DNA from 2 places in the Marinobacterium marisflavi genome. Region 2 is predicted to be linked to the other one. Evidence: predicted binding sites of a transcription regulator. Region 2 holds the regulator's gene; the other holds the start of a gene.

Region 1 (7,913 bases), 1.5 Mb from region 2:
TTTTTAGCATGGTGTTTCTCCATTTTGGTTTTTGTTATTAGCGTTCACGGATGAGCGCCATATCGTTGATCCGCTCACCTTTTGAAGTGTGGGAAGATCGGATTCGGAGTGTCTGATCTTTTTGATCAGAGTTTGAGCCGCAGTCTCACCGATGCGGAAGTAGGGGAGCTCAACGGTTGTAAGCGGTGGAAAGAGCATGGTTGAAATTGAGCGATAATCATCATATCCAGCGATCGACATATCGCCCGGAATCTTCACGCCGCGGACGCGGAGCATTCCGTAACAGCGCATCGCGAGCTTATCGTTACCGCAACAGATGACCGTTGGAGGATCCGGAAGGGCCAGTAATGCCTCAAGAGCTTTCGCTGTCTGGTTCTCATCGTCAATCACACTGATGTCTTCACCCGCAATTAAAAGGTCGGGGTCAAAAGCGATACCTGCAGCCTCGAGTGCATCGCAGTATCCAAGTGTGCGCGCGGCAGTAGCGTGTAGTGACTGATCCAGCGTCAAATAGGCAATGCGTCTGTGACCAACGTTAATAAGCCTTTCAACCAATTTGTACTCACCCTCATAATCGTCTGGTATGACTGAAGGGGTATCAGCCTCATCAAAGCAATTAACGAGAATGGTAGGCGGGAGTTTTGCGGTCTGGGGAACTCGAATTCTCTGCATGAATTCAGCGGCGATGATCAAACCCTCAACCCTATGGTTGATGAAAGTATCGATTAGCCCGGGGATACGTGTTTGCTCGTTGCCGGTGTCGGCAATCATTAACGTGTAGCCAGAGTCGAGAAAAGCCTTTTGAATGCCTTGAACTATATAAAGGTCGGGTAGACCGGCAGGCCCCTGGCTGTTCGACGTCGATACAGAGATTGCGCCTGTGATAAGTCCAACTAGGCCGCTCTTGTTGGAACGCATCGACTGTGCCGCTCGTGAAGGAACATATCCAAGAGTCTTAATTGCGTCTTGAACTTTCTTGAGCGTTGATACTGAAACAGGGGCATCAGCGTTAAGGGCTCGGGAAACTGTCTTGGGCGACACGCCAGCTAGTTTGGCTACATCGTAGATCGTTGGCATCGGCTAACTCGTTTTATTTTTATGACACCGGTGTCATGACATCGGTGTCATTTAACTTCAAAGTAGATTTGAATGCAACCATAAAGTTTGAGTGATCGAATTGTTCGGAGAAGGAATTTACTGCTTCATACGGAGCTTTGGCTGAGATTCTTGCTTTATAAATGTTGCGGGGTCATATGCACTGGAAGATCGAGAATTACCGGAAGCTAGCAGCAATTAAATATTTGATTATGTGAGGGCGGCTCAATCATCATTCGCCGACAATGGGCCGACCTGACTAGAATTATGGACTTTATACCTTCCTCCTGCTGACGGAAGAACCTCGCCACTTAGTTAAGACTGTAAAGTGTGTACAACAGCCATATTGTTGCTTAGCTAAGATGGCGGCTCTGTGCCGAAAAGCGACTAGTTTGAGCGAGGGCTTGGTCAAACTCTGTTGCGAATGTCAGTCCCTCGAAAAGAAAAAAGCCCTGATGAACAGGGCTGAAAATCAAAATGCTCGTTAATGATACGGGCATATGTATTTTACATTAGCTGATACTTTGTTGCGATTATTGGCCAGCCTCTAGCGCTAAGTTAGTTGGTAAAAACGCCTTGAGTTCTGGGATGCAGGAGCCGCAATTTGTGCCACAGCGAAGCTGCTTCTGTAGGTCTTTAAGCGTCTTTGCTCCTGCCTCCTTTAGCTGCGAGTCTCTCACCTGAAAACAGCTACAGATGACTCTTCCAGTATCAACACCCGAGGGGGCTTTCAAGGAGAGCAGACGCTGGCGATCTGCCGTGGCTAGTGTCGTTCCAATCTTTGAGCTAACCCAGCTGAGCTCGGGTGGTTGATGGGTTTTGCTCAGGTAGAGAAAGCCCGTCAGTCGCTGATTTAGGAGTGTGGCTGCGCGCAGGGTTGAAGCATTGCGCCCCTTTGCAATTAGTTTCGGCTCTTGTTCTGTGGCTCGATAGAAAAGAGCCTGCCAGTTAATCTTCCCATTTGGCGCTGCGAGGGCGTAAAGGTGCCCTTGATCGATAAGCGAGTGGCTCCAGTAAGTCAGCTGATTTAGCTCGGATCTTTCGATCGGTCGATCAGTGAGTAGGTAGGCATATTCGGTGTCTGCCGCCACAGGCTTCAGCGAAACTCGTCCCTGTTTCAGCTCCGGCTGTCCTGAGAAGGGATCAGTAACCGACTCGATCAACTGATTTACTCGGCCATTTGAACTGAACTGCTCAGTCCAATGCATGGGGGCAAACAGCTCGCCATCGCGCTGTCCGGGTTCAACTCTTACCCGTACCAGGGTTTCACCCTGAGTACGATGTTGCACCCTCACAAGCATTGAGTTCTCAAGGCCCTGCCTCTGCGCATCTGATGGTGATATTTCAACGAAGGGCTCCTGGCGGTGCTGCCACAGGCGGGCTGCACGACCGGTGCGCGTCATCGTGTGCCATTGATCGCGCAGACGGCCAGTATTGAGAACGCACTGTGTATCATCAGGCTGCTGTCGCGGCTCTTTAGCTGTTATCGGTAGAAAACGTGCCCGGCTCTCTAGTGTTGTGTAACCACCATTAGCGAACAGGCGGGCTGTCCCCTCGGGTGCGCTGTCCGTGACGGGCCAGCGAATGGGAGGGAAGCGTTCGTACTGCTCGTCGCTGATCTCTGCCATTGCGCTGATATCGAACAGGCGACGACCACCGTTTTTGAATCCGCTGAGTTGCGCATGTTCACGGAAAATCTCTACCGGAGAGTTGAAGTTGAAGGCGTCACTGAAGCCCAGGCGTTTCGCCACTTCGCAGATTGCCCACCAGTCATGCTGGGCTTCGCCCGGTGGCGGAATAAATCCACGCTGACGGCTCATTAACCTGTCAGAGTTGGTTACAGTCCCCTGTTTTTCACTCCAGGTTGAAGCGGGTAGGGCGATATCGGCGAAACTCAGAGTGTCAGTGGCGGACATTGCTTCAGATACGATGACCATCTCAGCTTTGGCGAGAGCGCGTTTAACTTGATTGGCGTCTGGCATACTGACTACCGGGTTGGTACCCATTATCCAAATCACTTTAATCTCGCCAGACTCAAGCGCGGCAAACATATCAACGGCTTTCTTGCCCTCTTTACGCGCCAGTCGCGGAGCTTTCCAGAACTCTTCAACGCGTGCCAGACCATCGGGGTCGGCAAAGTCCTCATGCGCCGCCAGTTGGTTTGCCAAGCCACCCACTTCGCGCCCGCCCATGGCATTGGGCTGCCCTGTAAGGGAAAAGGGCCCCATGCCAGGGCGACCTATTCGACCTGTTGCAAGGTGGCAGTTAATGATTGCGTTCACTTTATCGCTACCGCTGCTCGACTGGTTTATGCCTTGCGAGAAGAGGGTGACGCTCTTCTCAGTTGAGATGAACAGCTCAATGAAAGTATCCAGTTCAGTAGCATCAATGCCGAGTCGTTCCAGGGTCAATCTGCTGTCGGCAGTATCTAGCTTAGCGGCTTCCAGTGCGGCGTCGAAGCCCTGCGTGTAGTTGCCGATATACTCTGGGTTAAGTGCTTCAGATTCTGCGATTGCTCTAAGGAGGTGGTTGAACAGCAGGGCATCGCTCCCAGGATTAATCTGCAGGTGAAGATCGGCTAGGTCGGCCGTGGCTGTGCGTCTGGGATCTACGAGTACCACCTTCATCTTAGGATTGCGTTGCTTTGCGTCGCTGATCCGTTGATAGATTACCGGGTGGTTCCAGGCGGCATTGCTGCCAACAAAGATAATTAAGTCAGCAAGCTCGAGGTCCTCATAGCAGCCGGGCACGATGTCTTCACCAAAAGCGCGCTTGTGGCCAACGACGGTGGAGGCCATGCAGAGTCGTGAGTTGGTATCAACATTAGCCGAGCCAATAAAACCTTTCATCAGTTTGTTGGCTACGTAGTAGTCTTCGGTCAGAAGCTGTCCCGAGAGATAGAGTGCTACAGCATCAGGGCCATGCTGCTCGATAGTCTGGTTGAGCTTGGCGGCGATGCTATCAAGCGCCTCACTCCAATCACTGCGTACGCCATTGATGCTAGGGTGGGTTAGGCGGTCCTGAGTGCCCAACGTTTCGGCTAGCGAGCTCCCCTTAATACAGAGTTTTCCATAGTTAGCCGGGTGAGTAGTATCGCCTTCTACGCTAACGCCTTGCTTATCTATATTGACCTCAATACCGCAGCCGACACCGCAGTATGCACAGGTAGACCTCAATTTCATGGCCTCTCCTTAGAACAACACTTAAAACAACAGCCCGCACTCGGTCAGTGCATCGAAACTGACCAAGAAACGAGCTGTCATAGCTTGAAATATCTGTTTCCCCGACTCTTGCAGATATCAGTCCAACTTGGGGGAAACCCATGTTTTTTGCACCCTATAGCCTTTCTCATCTGAATGGCGACGCCAAATTTGTCTTTTTTTGGTGCCTGTCGCACTACTCTGGTGCGTTATTTTGCGGTGCAGCATGCTGTGCTGCCGGTTGGTACGAGGGTTGTGTTTTTAACTGTCTGAAAAATATAGAAATAAACATGTTGGCATCCTTGCTGCTAACTCATCTGCAACAAACAGATTTTATTTAGCAATGGCGCTATCAGTAACCAACTCCTTTGAGTTGCAGCTGGCAGCGCTTTTTTCGTTTTATTGGAGGCGACTATGAAATTTAAATCACTCTCAAAAGCTGTTGCAGTTGTAACCACTGCTATGACAATGAGCTACTCAGCTGTGAGCTTGGCTGAGATTGGCTACCCAGAGAAAGAGGACCTCAAGTTCGGCTTTATCAAGCTGACAGATATGGCGCCTCTGGCTGTAGCTTACGAGAAAGGTTTCTTTGAGGATGAAGGCCTCTACGTTCAGCTTGAAGCACAGGCTAACTGGAAAGTGTTGCTGGACCGCGTGATCGATGGTCAGTTGGATGGTGCACACATGCTTGCGGGTCAACCGCTGGGTGCCACCATTGGGTATGGTACTCAGGCCGACATCATTACGGCGTTCAGCATGGACCTCAACGGCAACGGCATCACCGTCTCTAATGAGATTTGGGATGAGATGAAGCCGTACCTGGAAGTTGATAAAGAGGGTAAGGTTGTCCACCCAATAAAAGCGGATGCGCTCAAGCCGGTTATCGAGAAGTACCGTGCTGAAGGCAAACCCTTCAATATGGGAATGGTATTCCCAGTCTCTACACATAACTACGAACTGCGCTACTGGCTAGCAGCCGGCGGCATTCACCCGGGCTTCTATGCGCCGGAGAAGGGTGATACCTCGGGGCAGATTGATGCTGAGGCACTGCTTTCAGTTACGCCTCCACCACAGATGCCAGCCACTCTGGAGGCGGGCACTATCTACGGTTACTGTGTCGGCGAACCTTGGAATCAGCAGGCGGTATTCAAAGGTATCGGTGTGCCAGTTATTACCGACTACGAGATCTGGCAGAACAACCCAGAAAAAGTATTCGGAGTATCTAAGGCTTGGGCTGAAGAGTTTCCCAACACTCACCTGCGCGTAGTGCGCGCAATGATTCGTGCAGCGCATTGGTTGGATGCGAACGACAACGCTAACCGCCCAGAGGCCGTAGAGATACTCTCTAAACCCTACTACGTTGGCGCTGATTACGATGTCATTGCTAACTCCATGACGGGTACCTTTGAGTACGAGAAGGGCGACAAACGTCCGGTACCAGACTTCAACGTATTCTTCCGCTACAACGCTACCTACCCCTACTACTCAGACGCTGTTTGGTACCTGTCGCAGATGCGTCGTTGGGGCCAGATTGCTGAACAGAAACCTGATAGCTGGTACATGGATATGGCTAAGAAGGTCTACCGTCCTGATATCTACGCCGAAGCAGCTCAGTCTCTGATTGATGAGGGTGTTATGGATGCGGCTGACTTCCCTGACTTTGCGACCGAGGATGGTTTCCGCGAGCCACAGAGTGCCTTCATCGACGGCATCACCTTTGACGGCACGGCGCCAAATGCCTATCTCGATAGCCTCAGCATCGGTCTGAAAGGCGACACCAAGCTTTAAGGTTTATCCGCCCCGCCTAGTGCGGGGCCAGGAGTTGAAGATGAGTAGTGGAAAACTAGTACAGATGTTGCCAGCAGGAATAGCTCAGGGAGATGGTTTCGCAGGAGTGATCTCCTTTGTTGCTAGAACCCTGGGGCTGCCCATTCTAGGTCTCGCATTGTTTCTGATGTTTTGGCAGGCGGGTGCAAGCAAAGTCGAGACCTCTTTGGGTACCTTTCCTGGCCCTGTTGAGGTTTGGGAGCAGACTCAGGCACTGGTGGCTGAGCATCTTGAGGAGCAGCAGCGCGCAGAGGAGTTTTATCAACGCCAGGAGGAGCGCAATGCCAAACGCCTGGAGAAGGATCCCAACGCGCCGATCAAAATACGTGAGTATATCGGTAAGCCGACTTTCTTCGATCAGATCGGTACGAGTCTGGTTACCGTGCTGGCCGGTTTTGTAATAGCGTCACTGATCGCTATTCCTTTGGGTATCTGTATAGGTCTAAGTGCCAGTCTTAATGCTGCACTTAATCCGGTTATTCAGATCTTTAAGCCGGTATCCCCGCTGGCCTGGTTGCCGCTGGTTACTATGGTAGTGAGCGCGGTTTATGTCAGCGACGACCCAATGTTCGCTAAGTCGTTCATCACCTCACTGTTTACCGTAGCGCTGTGCTGCCTTTGGCCAACCTTGCTGAACACTTCAGTAGGTGTGTCGACAATTAGCCCGGATCTACAGAACGTCTCTAAAGTGCTGCGCCTCAGCTGGATGACTCACGTGGTTAAGATCGTGCTGCCATCTTCCGTGCCGATGATCTTTACTGGACTGCGCCTATCACTGGGTATCGCCTGGATGGTACTGATTGCGGCAGAAATGTTGGCGCAGAACCCTGGGTTGGGTAAGTTTGTCTGGGACGAGTTCCAGAATGGTAGTTCCAACTCATTGGGTCGCATTATGGTTGCGGTGCTAGTGATTGGTCTAATCGGTTTCGCACTCGATCGAATCATGCTAATGGTTCAACGCTTTGTCTCTTGGGACAAAACCGCAGTGATTCGCTAAGAGGTAAGGATAATGAACAAAGCACATTTAGAACTGACTGGCGTATCAATCGAGTTTCCAACGCCGAAGGGGAGCTTTAAAGCCCTGGATGACGTCAATCTGAAGATCAAAAAAGGTGAGTTTATATCGCTGATTGGTCACTCGGGCTGCGGTAAATCGACGGTACTCAACATCGTGGCGGGTCTGCATCGTGCGACTACAGGCGGTGTTGTACTTGATGGCAAAGAGGTGAATGAACCTGGTCCAGAGCGCGCCGTAGTCTTCCAGAATCACAGTTTGCTGCCCTGGCTCACTGCCTATGAGAACGTAGAGCTGGCCGTTAAACAGGTCTTTAAAGGGAAGAAGTCCAAGGCCGAGATGCGTGAGTGGATTGAGCATAATCTCAATTTGGTGCACATGACACATGCGATGAACAAGCGCCCGGATGAGATCTCCGGGGGTATGAAGCAGCGTGTGGGAATAGCGCGGGCGTTGGCGATGGAACCAAGTGTATTGCTCATGGATGAGCCGTTCGGGGCGCTGGATGCTCTGACGCGTGCCCATCTTCAGGACTCCTTGATGGAGATACAGAAAGACCTTAACAATACCGTCATTATGATTACCCATGATGTAGATGAGGCGGTGTTGCTCTCTGATCGCATTGTAATGATGACCAATGGTCCGGCAGCTACGGTGGGAGAGATTCTGCAGGTTGAGTTGGAGCGCCCGCGCAACCGTATCCAGCTAGCCGATGACCCTCAATACAACCACTATCGTCACGAAGTGCTCTCATTCCTCTACGAGAAGCAGCGCAA
Region 2 (7,913 bases):
CTCTCGGATAACATCTACCACGTCATCGATAGTGATACGCCCCAGTAGGCGACCCTCGTCGTTCACTACCGGTGCGGAGATGAGGTCGCGCTGCTCGAAGATACGGGCGACCTCGTCATCGGGCATATTAGCGGGAATCGCATCTTCGCCATCAGCCTGCATGATTTCGCGCACGAGCATGGTTGGATCGGCGGTTATCAAACGTGTCAGCGGCAGTACACCTATCAGGGTGTTTTTCTTGCGGCTGACAATGAAGATTGAGTCGGTGCCTTCCGGAATCTCTCGATGGCGGCGCAGATAGCGCAACGCCGCCTCGACAGTAATGTCGGGACGGATGGTCACCGTATCGGTGTTCATCAGGCCGCCAGCGGTGTCCTCAGGGTAGGAGAGTACCTCCTCCAGCCGCTCGCGGTTTTGCAGATCCATGTTCTCGAGCAGTTCGCGCATGATCGTGTCAGGCAACTGCTGCATGATGTCTGCAAGGTCGTCGGTGTCCAGAGATTCGGTGATCGCTAGCAGCTCGGAGGCATTCATTTCGCTGAGGATTTCAGCCTGAATATCGTCACCGAGGTGTTGTAGCACATCACCCTCATTGTCCTGATTGATCAGGCCCCAGAGGATACGACGTTCGCGGGGAGGGGATTTTTCCAGCAGATGCGCAACCTCTACGGGACGCATGCCGCGGTTAATCATAAAACGGATTTCCCGATGCTGATTGGTCTCGAGGGCGGTCGACAGCGATTCTAGATCGATCTGATTATCGTCTGTGCTCATCATTCGTCCCTCAGAGCGAGTGGCTTAAGAGTCTCTTAAGGCACTACTCCTCTTCATCAAAGCGGTTATTAATTAGCGCTGTCACAGCGTCCATTGCTGCCGCCTCATCCTCACCGTTGGTGATGATTTTGAGTTCTGTCCCTTTGGAGGCAGCCAGCATCATTACGGCCATTATACTCTTAGCATCGACCTCGCGACCCCCTTTATCGATACGAATGTCGCAAGCGAAGGAGCTAGTGGTGCCGATCAGTTTAGCGGCGGCTCGAGCGTGCAGCCCAAGCTTGTTGATGATCGTGATCTCTTGTTCAATCATAGAGTTAATTCAGCTCTCGGTGGCGCACCTGCACATTATCCATATGCTCTTTGAAATAACCAGCAAGTTGTTCAGCGACAAACACAGAACGGTGCTGACCGCCAGTGCAGCCAATACCCACGGTGACATAGCTGCGATTGTTACTTTTGAAACCGGGTATCCAGCTCTCGATGAATGAGCGTATATCTTCAATCATCTTCTTCACCTCAGGTTCCTTACCCAAGAATTCGACGACCGGTTGATCCTGCCCGGTATACTGGCGCAGCTCAGGATACCAGTAGGGGTTGGGTAGAATTCTAACATCGAAGCTGAAATCTATATCCAGTGGCACGCCATGCTTGAAACCGAAGGACTCAAACTGCAGTGCCAACGTCTGTTCAGCCCTTTGGGCGACCCGATCTTTTATTGTGTCGCGCAGTTGGTAGAGTGTTAGCTGCGTGGTGTCGATCTGAAGGTCAGCAGCGGAAACGATGGGTTCGAGTAGTGACTTTTCAAGTTGAATAGCTTGTTCGAGAACAATCTCGTCGGTACTCAGCGGATGTTTTCTTCGAGTAGCAGAGTAGCGTTTGAGCAGGGACTCTTCCGAGGCGTCTAGAAAGACAATCTCGAACGACAGATCCGACGCCTCTCTGAGACGCACAACAACCTCTTCGAATCGCTTCAAATCTGCAAACTGATTACGAGCATCGATGCCGACCGCAATTCGCCGTGGGCCATTTGAGTTGGAATTCATTTGATCGACTAGCATCGGCAGCAAACTGGCAGGCAGGTTATCGATGCAGTAGAAACCCACATCCTCCAGTGCCTGAAGTGCAGTGGTTTTACCCGATCCGCTGCGTCCGCTGATTACTACGAGTCGCATCTTAATTATCTCTAGGCTCTAGACAGGGATTGAGCGTTGTTGAATAGCGCATCACTGTTGGGACTCTGGCGCAGTTCGTTAAGCGCTTTCGGGTTGCTGAATAGTTCAGCGAGGCCCGCTAGCGTTTTTAGATGCTCATCGTTGCCGTCGTCCGGAACGATCAAAGCGCAGATTAGGTCGACGGGTTGGCTGTCTATCGCATCAAAGTCGATGGGTTTAGTCAGTGTCAGCAACGCAGCAGCCGGTTTGTCGGCTCCGGCAATGCGACAGTGGGGAATCCCAACCCCTGACCCTAGGCCTGTGCTGCCTAAGCGTTCGCGGTTAAGTAGTCCAGAAAAAATAGTGTCAGCATCGGTGCCATTAACGGAAGTGGCCAGCATCTCGCTGGCCACCTCTAAGACACGCTTTTTGCTAGCAATGTCAGCACCCTGTTGGGTCGCTGAACTGATTAGCAGTTCTCCAAGTTGCATTGTCTATTACTTCACTTATTTGTGTGATTTCATTTTCTCTTTGTGCTTGATGATCTGGCGGTCAAGTTTGTCCACCATCGCATCAATCGCGGCATACATATCATCGTGCTCATGTGAGGCGACAACCTGACCGCCGGCCAAATGAATATCGGCCTCAGCTTTCTGACCCTGCTTCTCCACGCTAAGGGTAACCTGAGCACTCTGGATGTTGTCGAAGTGGCGCTCTAGTTTGTCAAATTTGGTACGCACGTATTCGCTCATGCTTTCAGTCAGCTCTACATGATGTCCGGTGATGTTAATTTGCATATGACTTCTCCTCGTACCGGGCGGAATAGGGTAGAGGCCCGCCCTGCCTCAAAAAATCTATTGCGAAACCAGTCGTTTGCGTTCATTTGACGGTGGTATGTTCAATACCTCACGATACTTTGCAATTGTCCGTCTGGCTACATTGAAACCTTGATCTTCAAGTATTTTGGCTATCTTGCTATCGCTCAGGGGCTTACGGCTATCTTCATCATCGACCAGCTTACGGATGACAGCGCGGATGGCTGTCGATGAAGCCGAACCGCCATCGACTGTGCTGATGTGGCTAGAGAAGAAGTACTTCAGTTCGAAGACGCCGCGTGGCGTATGCATGTACTTCTGCGTAGTGACACGTGAGATCGTTGATTCGTGCATCTCTACCGCCTCAGCGATGTCATGCAAAACCAGCGGTACCATCCCCTCATCACCGCGCTCCAAGAAGCCGATCTGTTTGGCAACAATCTGTGAGGCGACTTTCAGCAGGGTTTCGTTACGACTCTGTAAACTCTTCAGGAACCAACGCGCCTCTTGAAGGTTATCGCGTAGGTACTGGTTCTGTGCGCTGGTATCACCGCGCTTGATCAAGTCCGCATACTGATCGTTGATTCGGAGTTCTGGCGACACTTCGCTATTTAAGCTGACCACCCAATCCCCTTGTACTTTACGTACCAGCACATCAGGAATGACATACTCGGCCGCATTCTCGGTGATAATCGAGCCGGGGTGTGGGTTAAGTGTTTGAATTAGTTCAATAACGGCTTGAAGGCTATCTTCCTTAATCCGCATCCGACGCATAATTGATTTATAGTCGCGGTTGCCCAAAAGCGCCAGATAATCACGGCACAATCTCAACGCCTCTGGGCGCAGAGGGGTATCAGGAGAGAGCTGTTTGAGCTGAATCGTCAGGCACTCGCTCAGGTCGCGTGCAGCGACCCCAGGAGGGTCGAACTGCTGTAGTCGGTGCAACACCGCCTCGACTTCGTCCATCTCGACATCCATGAACTCTTCAGGGTACTGCTCCTGACACTGCAGCAGAATATCGCCGCAGTCGGTTGTCAGGTAGCCGTCGCCGTCGATAGCATCAATGAAAGCCTCAGCGATAAAACGATCCAACTCGCTCATACGAGTCAAGTTGAGCTGCCAGCTTAGGTGATCTTGCAGCGTGTCTTGCAGCGTGTCGTTATCGCCGGGCGTCCAGTCATCGTCGCGCGTTGCCGTGCTTGTGGTGGTGCTGGTTTGGTAAGTGTCGTCCCATGAGCTATCTGTCGCCAGCTCATCGGGTATCCCCTCATTCCAGTCGCTATCGGTTTGACTAGAGTCCGGCTGATCATCCCAGTCATTGCTGCTCAGCTCGCTCTCTGCGGAGGAGTCAATTTCGTCACTGGCTTGCGTACTGACTTCGGCAGAGTCACTGCTGGCTACTGATTCTGATTCGCTGGAATTCGTTTGGACGTCGCCCTCATCCTCCTCAGCTACTTCAAGCAGCGGATTGGATTCAAGCGCATTCTGTATCTCAGTCTGTAGCTCCAGTGTGGAGAGCTGCAGCAGGCGGATCGCTTGCTGAAGCTGAGGCGTCATCGTTAATGACTGGCCTATTTTTAGCTGAAGAGACTGTTTCATAATTCTTTATTCACTTAAACGAGCCAGGACAATTACAGCCTAAACTCGTCCCCTAAATATGCCTGACGCACCTGCGGATTGGCTAATATCGCCTCAGCGTTGCCCTCAGCGAGAATGCGTCCCTCACTTACAATATAGGCGCGTTCACAGATATCGAGAGTCTCGCGCACGTTGTGGTCGGTAATTAGTACACCGATGCCGCGATCTTTCAGGTGGCGAATTGTCTGTTTTATGTCGCTGACTGAAATTGGATCGACGCCGGCAAAAGGTTCATCTAGTAAGATAAATTTCGGATCATTGGCCAACGCACGGGCTATCTCCACACGTCGGCGTTCACCGCCAGAGAGCACCATCCCTTTGGAGTCGCGTATATGGGTGATATGGAACTCTTCAAGTAGTGCTTGAGCCTTCTCTTCACGCTGCGCCTGAGTCAGATCTTTGCGTGTCTCCAGAATGGCCATTAGATTATCGTAGACACTTAGCTTGCGAAACACGGAAGCTTCTTGTGGCAGATAGCCGACGCCCAAGCGGGCGCGCTGATGTATGGGTAGGCGAGTGATGTCATCCTGCTGGAGTCGTATGGCACCTCGATCAGCAGAAATTAGACCGACGATCATGTAGAAACAGGTGGTTTTCCCAGCACCATTGGGACCAAGCAGCCCGATAATCTCGCCTTGCTCAACGCTGAGTGAGACATCTTTGATCACTTCACGGCCGCGGTAAGCTTTAGCCAGAGCGTTAGCTTCCAGTCTGATCATGAACCCGAATCACTGCGTGGCTGAATGACCATGCGAACACGTTTGTCGGATTTGCTGTCACTGAAGGCGTCTACCAGAGCTTTCTGCATATCGTAATTGATACGAGCACCGGTAAACTCATCGCCGGCCTGGGTTACCTTGGCGTCACCGATAATCTTCAGTAACTGCGTGCCGACCCCGTAATCGAGCTTATCGCCCGTCGCGACGGTGACGGCCTGCTCCTCAGAGGGCTGCTGCTCAAAATAGGCAGGTGTGCCATCTGAGATGATCTGATCCACATTGCCTTCGGCATCACGACGCAACTCAACGCGATCGCCTCGCAGGATCATGCTGCCTTGGGTTATATCAACATTGCCGGTGTAGACAGTGATGCCCGTATTGTCGTCGATACTGGCGCGGTCAGCTGCCACGTAGATCGGCTGGTCGCGATCGCTCTCAAGTGCGAAACTGCTGGCGCACAAACAGCCGAGAAGGGCAGCGGTAGAGAGTTTAACGGTTTTCAGTTGCAACATAGTTGCCCCTTACTGTTGATAACAGTTCCATGCGGTTCTCGGCAGTATAAAACTCCATACCAATTGCCCGCGTTTCACCCGAGCTACTGGTGATCTCTACAGGGTCTTCAGTGACCGCCAGCTCGCTATTCGGGAAATAGGTCAGGCTTGGCGTGAACATTGCAACAGCCTGATCTGTCTCTGGATTATGGTGAAGCTCCACCTGTTCCGCAAGGTCTAGGCGGCTGTTATCGTCCTGATAGGTTGCTCGCATCGCACTCAAGGTGTGCGTAACCTCTTGCGATGGCTTGAAACCGACAGAGTAGGGGCGTGTCAGTTCGCTTTCGCGCCGCCCCTCGAAATGGGTAATCGTCTGCGCATCAGTGACCGAGCTGCGTTTGCCGTTAAGGTCGTAGCGAGTTAGCAAAGCCTCGTTGACAAACCAGTCGATGCGTCGGTCGCTGTCTGTGAGGGTCTGCTGAGTCTCGCTACTTCGAAAGCCGAACTGCCACACCAGGAGCAGGGCAAGCACCAGCAGTGAGGCGACAATCAGACGCAGACGATTAAGTGAGATCAAAGATAGCGCTCCAGGGCTGCATCGAGCTTGCCTTGAGCGGCGAGGATTAGATCACAGAGCTCGCGAACAGCACCTGCTCCACCTGGTTTGTCGCTGATCCAGTCAGCATGTTGACGCACCAGCCAGTATCCATTGGGGACTGTTGCACCAAACTGACTCGCTCGAATGGCACTGAGGTCAGGAAGGTCGTCACCGATATAGGCGGTGTTACTGGCGCTGTAACCCGTACGCTCCCAGAGCTCCTGCAGTGCGATCAGTTTATCTTCACGGCCCTGCTGGGTGTAGTTGATCCCGAGGCTCTCAGCACGCAGTTTCACCTGCGGCGAGCTGCGACCGGTAATGATCGCTGTCTCAACACCGTTTTGCATCAGCAGTTTCAGGCCTAGGCCATCCAGAATGCTGAAGGTTTTCACCTCAGTGCCATCAGCTAGAAAACTGAGCGTGCCGTTGGTTAGTATGCCATCCACGTCCATAACAAGAAGTTTGATCGGCTCGAGTTTGGCCTTAAGTTCTGCGCTTACATCCATCAGATCACCCCTGCTGCGAGCATATCGTGCATGTTGAGCGCGCCCACCAGCTCGCCGCTGTCAGACAGCACAACCAGCGCGTTTATCTTGCGCTCCTGCATAATCTGGAGCGCTTCTGCGGCCAGAATATCCTGAGTCACGGTCGTGAAGTTGCGCGTCATAACGGTCTCAATCGATGTGCTGCTCAGGTCAATGCCCTGATCAATTGCGCGGCGAAGGTCACCATCAGTAAAAATACCGACAACTCTGTTGGCGTGGATAACTGTCGTCATACCCAAGCGTTTGCGAGTTACCTCGAGCAGCGCTGCAGGCACCAGTTCTGTTGGAGCCACCTGCGGAATCTCCTCACCCTGATGCATCAAATCGCTGACCTTGAGGAGGAGTCTGCGCCCCAGCGCACCACCTGGGTGGGAGAAGGCGAAGTCTTCAGCGCTGAAACCGCGTGCCTCTAACAACGCAGTGGCTAGCGCATCGCCGATAACCAGCTGCGCCGTAGTGCTTGACGTTGGCGCAAGGTTAAGTGGGCAGGCTTCGCGCTCAATCGGTATGTGCAGGACCACATCGGCAGCTTGCGCTAGCGGTGAACTATCACGCGCGGTAATTGCGATTAACTCAACTCCTTTGCGTTTGAGAAGTGGCAAAATCGCCACCACTTCGGCAGAGCTTCCGGAGTTTGACAGAGCTATAACGACATCATCGGGTGTGAACATCCCTAAATCGCCATGACTCGCCTCGCCCGGGTGAACAAAGAACGAGGGCGAGCCCGTGCTAGCGAGTGTTGCCGCTATTTTGGCACCAATATGTCCAGACTTACCCATGCCGGTCACCACTACGCGGCCTTTGCAATTCAGCATTAGCTTACAGGCCTCTGTGAAGGGTTCGCCGAGCGTATCGTGAAGGTCCTGTATCGCTTGGCGTTCTAGGTCGATAGTGCGTTTGCCGGCACTGACGAAATCAAAAGGGAGGTTCGGACTATTCATAGAAGCTGGGTTATACTCGTAGAATCTTAAGTTATTGTTAATCCGGCTGATCCTAAGATCGCGACTTAACCTAACAGAGCTGGTTCGAATGCCTACTAGTGTATCCAATCTCCAGCCAAGTGTCTCATCTCACTATCCATTCGTTATTCCACGACTTAGGTCGTTGGAGCGGGGATAGATTTGGAGCTGTAAAGCATAGCGAAGTGGAATTGTATTGAGCCAAATGAGTAACCCTGAC

What was found. Region 2 encodes sigma-54, which starts transcription at its own class of promoters, with help from an activator protein. Its sites were predicted from a motif close to TGGCACNNNNNTTGCTNT; they were not measured.
Region 1: a site for sigma-54 is predicted at 4,590-4,607, ahead of AC1WNR_RS12730 (CmpA/NrtA family ABC transporter substrate-binding protein). Genes of this name have one in related genera too.

What each region holds. Positions count from the first base shown of each region.
Region 1 covers NZ_OZ457898.1:2,574,735-2,582,647, reverse strand. Annotated here, with positions in the region: gene AC1WNR_RS12745 (extracellular solute-binding protein) at 1-10, opposite strand, end outside; gene AC1WNR_RS12740 (LacI family DNA-binding transcriptional regulator) at 4-1,077, opposite strand; gene AC1WNR_RS12735 (nitrate reductase) at 1,629-4,277, opposite strand; gene AC1WNR_RS12730 (CmpA/NrtA family ABC transporter substrate-binding protein) at 4,758-6,083, shown strand; gene AC1WNR_RS12725 (ABC transporter permease) at 6,124-7,119, shown strand; gene AC1WNR_RS12720 (ABC transporter ATP-binding protein) at 7,132-7,913, shown strand, end outside.
Region 2 covers NZ_OZ457898.1:1,082,018-1,089,930, forward strand. Annotated here, with positions in the region: gene mgtE (magnesium transporter) at 1-774, opposite strand, end outside; gene AC1WNR_RS05335 (HPr family phosphocarrier protein) at 818-1,087, opposite strand; gene rapZ (RNase adapter RapZ) at 1,092-1,949, opposite strand; gene AC1WNR_RS05345 (PTS sugar transporter subunit IIA) at 1,961-2,419, opposite strand; gene hpf (ribosome hibernation-promoting factor, HPF/YfiA family) at 2,435-2,725, opposite strand; gene AC1WNR_RS05355 (RNA polymerase factor sigma-54) at 2,783-4,342, opposite strand; gene lptB (LPS export ABC transporter ATP-binding protein) at 4,375-5,100, opposite strand; gene lptA (lipopolysaccharide transport periplasmic protein LptA) at 5,097-5,612, opposite strand; gene lptC (LPS export ABC transporter periplasmic protein LptC) at 5,590-6,168, opposite strand; gene AC1WNR_RS05375 (KdsC family phosphatase) at 6,165-6,695, opposite strand; gene AC1WNR_RS05380 (KpsF/GutQ family sugar-phosphate isomerase) at 6,695-7,675, opposite strand; gene AC1WNR_RS05385 (ATP-binding cassette domain-containing protein) at 7,899-7,913, shown strand, end outside.